2 regions of the Oceanobacter sp. ABM4_470 genome follow, and region 2 is predicted to be linked to the other one. Evidence: predicted binding sites of a transcription regulator. Region 2 holds the regulator's gene; the other holds the start of a gene.
What was found. Region 2 encodes sigma-54, which starts transcription at its own class of promoters, with help from an activator protein. Its sites were predicted from a motif close to TGGCACNNNNNTTGCTNT; they were not measured.

Region 1 (3,074 bases), 2.6 Mb from region 2:
GTCGCCGAATACCGGGCCCACCAGCGAACCCGGAAACTGGCTGCAATGAATCTGTTCGTGCTGGGTCATCAGCGCGTAACGGGCCAGCGGGTTGTAGTGCTCCCAGCAAGCCAGCGCGCCGACTCGGCCAACACTGGTGTCTGCCACTTTCAGTCCGGCGGCATCGCCCTGCCCCCAGATCATGCGTTCGTGATAGGTCGGGGTAATCTTGCGGCGCTTCAGCACCAGCTGACCGTCAGCGTCAAAAACAAGCTGGGTGTTATAGAGGCTGCCGTGGTCGCGTTCGTTAACGCCAAGCACCACCACCATGCCGTGCTTGCGAGCACGCTCGCCTACCGCATTGGTAATCGGACCCGGCACCACCACGGCTTCTTCGTACAGGCGCAGGTGCTCCGGACCGCACTGCACCGCTGGCAGCACAAAGGAAAAATACGGATACCAGGGCACGAAGGTTTCCGGGAACACAATCAATTCGACGCCTTTGGCAGCCGCTTCATCCATCGCGTTGAGTACATTGGCCAGCGTACCGTTGGCGCTCCGGAGGTCCGGAGCGATCTGAACGGCCGCGGCCCGCACTGTCTTGTTGTTGTCGGTGTAAGACATGGGCCGCGTTTTCCTTACAGAGTCCAGGTGTCGATGATCACTGCGTTGTCACGCATGTGCAGCAGTTTCAGATCCATCACATCCAGCGGGTTGATTGGCGTGATGCCTTCAATCAGGGAAGGTTCGCCGTGGCCGTACAGGGCCTGCAGAGCAAAACGACAGCAGTACACCTTGCCGCCTTCAGCCATGAATTTTTTCAGCTGATTGGCGTAGTTCTGATGACCCGGGAAGGCTTCGTCGCCCAGCGTCGGGAAGCCGCGCTGAATACCCAGCGTCACACCCGGGCCGTACAGCAGGATGGAGGTCTCGTAACCCTTACGCTGCAGACGGGTAGCTTGCAGCATATTCACCAGACCGATTGAACCTTCAAAGGCCACGGTGTGGAAAGTCACCAGGGCTTTTTCGCCATCGCGGGCCTTAACGTCTTCAAATACTTTCTCTTCGTAATCAACGAAGAAATCACCGGACTTGTGCATTGGCTGAGTTACTTGAGGCATGGTTTGCTCCTTTCTTGGTTGATAAGACCGTCCATTGTTGTTGGTGGACTCGGCCTTTTTATGCAATCAATTCATGCAATCAAGTTAGAGCAATCAAGGGGCCAATATTGATTCAAGTGATTGCAATCAAGGTGCAATCAAACAGTCATACGAACTTCTGAAAGGCCGCAAAAAAATTTCATAACGGTTAAAAAGCAATCAATACCCAATCAATAATTTCCCCTGAAATGCACTGATAATGGGCGGTTTTATTGACTCAGGCCCAGATATAACGCCACCTTCATGCCAATGTGGTTATTCAGATTTTTGTTTATCTGGCAGTTGCGATCATTCAATGCAATCATTAACGAATTGATTGCATTCAATCTGCTCCAGGAAAATCAAGACGGAACCCTATCCAATGAAAAACACCGAGCTGGCGCGCTGGGCACGTCGACTGAAAAACGCCGATGGCATTCCGGCCTATCGCTTGATCGCCGACCTGATTGGTGAAGACGTCGACAGTGGCCGCTTGCAAGCCCGCGACCGGCTGCCAACCCTGCGTGATCTCGCCACCGCTACTGGTATCAACTACACCACTGCTGCGCGGGCCTATCAGGAAGCCAAAACCCGTGGCCTGATCGACTCTCATCCGGGCTCAGGCACCTTTGTAAAAGGCAAGACCGCCACCGTTCGGCCAAGTATTGGCAGCTATGAAATGACCATGAACCTGCTGGTCGAGCCCGCCATTCCAACCTTGATCGAACAGATCCGCGACAGCGCCCACAGCGTGATGTCGAACCGCGATCTTTACTCGATGCTGCGCTATCAGGCGTTCGGTGGCACACGGGAAAACAAAGAGGCAGCGCTGATCTGGCTCGACCAACGGCTACCCAACCCGCAACTGGAACAGGTGATGATTTGTCCGGGCATTCACTCTGCCCTGACCGGATTGATGAGCACCCTGATTGAACCCCATCAGGTGCTGTGCGTGGAAAGTCTGGCCTACCCTGGCATCAAGGCCATTGCCGCCCAACTGGGGATTCAGCTGCACTCACTGGAACGCGATAACGATGGCCCGCTGGTACGACCGTTCGAGGAATTCTGCAAGCTCGGCAACGTCGGGGCGATCTACCTCAACCCGACCATCCAGAACCCCACCACCGACACCATGAGCAAAAACCGCCGTGAAGCCATCGCCGATGTTTGCCTGCGCTACAGCATTCCCATCATTGAAGACGAGGCCTACACCATGCTGGCTGACGAAGCACCGATAAGCTTCGCCGAACTGGTTCCGGAACTGAGCTGGTACATCACCGGCACCTCCAAATGCTTCGGCCCGGGAGTACGCTCGGCGTTTATGTACAGCCCCGGCAAACGCCAGCAACAACGGGTCGCCGCCGCCATGCGCGCCCTGCACGTGATGTCCAGCCCACTCACCGACGCACTGGTAAGCCAGTGGATTCTGGATGGCACCGCCGATCAAATGGTGAAAAGCATCCGCCGTGAGTCCATCGCCCGTCTGCGTATTGCCGAACAGGAACTGGGGAAAAGCAACCTGCGCTCCGCCGAAGGGGCATTCCATTTATGGCTGCAAATCCCCAAAAGCTCCGACTGGAACCCATCGGAACTGGCGGTACAGCTAAGGCAAACGGGTGTCAGCGCCGTATCCAGCGCCGCCTTCTCTACCGACAACAACCCACCTAATGCCGTGCGGTTATGCTTCGGCGGGCCGATCAGCCGCGAACAGTGGCAAGAGAACCTGCATCAGGTAGCGGATTTGATTGAACAACCGAGTTATCTGAGCACCGGGATGCATTGAGGAAGACGTGGGAGTGTAGGAGTGAATCGGGGCGCGTCGCTTTATTCGCGAAGGCGTCAATCAACGCAAATTTTCGGGATGAACAAGCCCATCCATCGGGAATAAATTCCCTCCTACAGGATGACCTCGGTATTGTAGGAGGGAATTCATTCCCGAACCCGGCGTTAAACGCA
Region 2 (3,074 bases):
TTGTCCGTGCTGTCGTGCAACCAGTTTCTCTTTGTGTTTAAGCACCTGACGATCCAGTTTGTCGGCCATCAGGTCGATGGCTGCGTACATGTCGTCGTGAGTCGCCGTTGCGTTGATGTCGGCACCTGCTACGTGCAGGGTGCCTTCGGCAATCTTGCGATCCTTCTCGAGCTTGAGAATAAACTGACCCGACGTGATGTCGGCGTGGCGCTCCAGGCGCACCAGTTTTTCTTTCACATAGGCTTCCATGGCTTCCGTTACTTCAACGTGTTGGCCACTAATAGTGATGCTCATAAAACGGCTCCTCCTTTACAGATCCAATACTGAGACTAGACCTGTTGTTGACATCAGATCAACTGTTTACGTTCGTTTGATGGTGGAATCATCATGGCTTCACGGTATTTGGCGACGGTGCGTCGCGCCACCTGAATGCCTTTTTCGCTCAGCATGGTGGCAATTTTGTTGTCACTCAGTGGCTTACGCGCGTTTTCTTCGCTGATCAGTTTCTTGATCATGGCGCGAATAGCGGTCGAGGAGCACTCTCCGCCGGTGTCGGTGCTGACGTGGCTGGAGAAGAAATACTTGAGCTCGAAAATGCCTCGTGGGGTGTGCATGAATTTCTGGGTGGTGACCCGTGAAATGGTGGATTCATGCATGCCAACGGCTTCGGCAATGTCGTGCAATACCAGTGGTTTCATCTTTTCTTCGCCTTCTTCGAAGAATTCGATCTGGTATTCAACAATTTTGGTCGCCACTTTCAGCAAGGTGTCGTTGCGGCTTTGCAGGCTCTTGATGAACCAGCGAGCCTCTTGCAGGTGGTCTTTCAGGAAGGTGTTGTCGGAGCTGCTGTCAGAGCGACGCACCAGCGAGGCGTAGTCGGCGTTGACGCGCAGTTTCGGCGCAATGTCGGGGTTCAGTTCGACGCGCCATTCATCGCGGATGTTACGCACGATGACGTCGGGGACAACGTATTCGGACTGTTCGCCGCTGATGCCTGCCCCCGGTTTCGGGTTGAGCTCCTTGATCAGTCGCAGTACCGCCTTGAGGTTGTCTTCCTTCAATTTGGTTTTGCGCATCAGGGTCGGGTAGTCGCGGCTGCCCAGCAGATTGATGAAATCGCTGATCACCAGTTGCGCCTCGGTCAACCAGGGGGTGTCTTTTGGCAGTTGCGCCAGTTGCAGCAACAGGCATTCGCGCAGGTCGCGAGCGAACACCCCGGCCGGGTCGAACTGTTGCAGGCGTTTCAGTACCGCAACGACTTCTTCCTGTTCCACCTCGGATTCCGGGTCCATGGCTTCGAGCACGTCTTCGATGGTGGTGTGCAGGTAGCCGTCTTCGTCGACACCGTCGATCAGCATAGTGGCGATTTCGCGGTCGACGTCGCTCATGGGCGTCAGGTTCAGCTGCCATTCCAGATGACCTTGCAGGTCGTCGGTGGTGGCATGACGGGAGTCATAGTCGAAATCATCGTCACCGGAAGGACCTGGGCCTGCGGCAATGCTGGCGGTGGTCTGGAAGGTGTCGTCCCAGTCGCTGTCAACCGGCAGGTCGTCCGGCATTTTGTCGTCAGACCATTGGTCGCCCAGTTCCTGGGTTTCCGGTTCCGGCGTGCTGGCAGTGACTTCGGTTTCGTTATTGTCGTTGTTGCTGCTGGCTTCGGAGGAGAAGTCTTCGTTCTCGGACTCGTCATGTTCCAGCATGGGATTGGAGTCCAGGGCTTCCTGGATTTCCTGTTGCAGATCCAGAGTCGACAGTTGCAGCAAGCGGATGGCCTGTTGCAGCTGTGGCGTCATGGTCAGCGACTGACCCATTTTTAACTGAAGCGATGCTTTCATACTGCGCTACTGTTCATCAATGATCGGCATGTTCTGTGCATTATACGCAAGCTTTGCGCCCTGCCTATGCCTGTATGGTTTCGCTTTGCAAACAGCGAAATACCGGAATCTCTGGCAGCGTTGCGGATCAGAGACGGAAATCCTGTCCCAGATACACAGCCCGTACCTGTTCGTTGGCCAACACTTCGTCGGCGGTGCCTTCGGCAATGATGTGGCCGCCGCCTACAATGTAGGCTTTTTCGCAAATTGCCAATGTTTCCCGCACGTTATGGTCGGTAATCAACACGCCGATACCGCGGTTTTTGAGCTGGCGAATGATGTCCATGATGTCAGCGACAGAAATCGGGTCAACCCCTGCGAAAGGCTCATCGAGCAACACAAAGGACGGTTCAGCGGCCAGTGCGCGGGCAATTTCGACCCGTCGGCGCTCGCCCCCGGAGAGGGCCATACCGGCACTTTTGCGAATGTGCTGGATGTGAAATTCGTCCAATAATTGCTCCAGTTGCTGCTGCCTGCCGGCCTTGTTGAGGTCGTCGCGGGTTTCCAGAATGGCCAGAATGTTATCTTCAACGCTGAGCTTGCGGAAGATCGAGGCTTCCTGTGGCAGGTAGCCAATGCCTTTCTTGGCGCGGCCGTGCATCGGCAAGTGGGAGATGTCTTCATCGTCGATGCTGACACGGCCCTTGTCGGCCTGCACCAGGTTCACAATCATGTAGAAACAGGTGGTTTTGCCGGCGCCGTTGGGGCCCAGCAAACCGACGATTTGACCGCTGGAAACTGCCAGCGATACGTCCTTTACCACTTCCCGGCCGCCGTAGCTTTTGGCCAGGTGCTGCGCCTTGAGGGTCTTCATTCACTGGTCTCCGCAGCTGTCTCCTCGTCCGTGTCCACCAGGTTGTTGTTGGCGCTGTCAGCCTGGCCGGTTTGCTGCGGCTGGATGATCACGCGAATACGCTGGCTATCGGATTCGCCGCTGGCGTCCGACTGGTCGGAGGCTGGCGTTTGACCACTGGCAGAGACGGTTTCGGCGGTGATGTCGTAACGAATCTGCTGGCCACTGAAGCTGTTGTTTTCCTGGGTCAGTTCGGCGTTGCCGCTGAAGTTGATCAGCTTGTCGGCAGCAAAGTAGTCGATGCGTTCAGCACTGGCGTTGGTCACCGGCTTATCGGCACTGACTTGCTGCTCGTAGCGGGCTGGCTCGCCTTCGGCAATGGCTTGCTTGAGGCTTTTGCCTTCCAG

Region 1: a site for sigma-54 is predicted at 1,187-1,204, ahead of ACXADJ_RS01240 (MSMEG_0572/Sll0783 family nitrogen starvation response protein). Genes of this name have one in related genera too.

The regions. Positions count from the first base shown of each region.
Region 1 covers NZ_JBSWTR010000001.1:288,462-291,535, reverse strand. Annotated here, with positions in the region: gene ACXADJ_RS01245 (Nit6803 family nitrilase) at 1-603, opposite strand, end outside; gene ACXADJ_RS01240 (MSMEG_0572/Sll0783 family nitrogen starvation response protein) at 618-1,100, opposite strand; gene ACXADJ_RS01235 (aminotransferase-like domain-containing protein) at 1,501-2,901, shown strand.
Region 2 covers NZ_JBSWTR010000001.1:2,892,092-2,895,165, reverse strand. Annotated here, with positions in the region: gene hpf (ribosome hibernation-promoting factor, HPF/YfiA family) at 1-294, opposite strand, end outside; gene ACXADJ_RS12730 (RNA polymerase factor sigma-54) at 348-1,835, opposite strand; gene lptB (LPS export ABC transporter ATP-binding protein) at 1,963-2,688, opposite strand; gene lptA (lipopolysaccharide transport periplasmic protein LptA) at 2,685-3,074, opposite strand, start outside.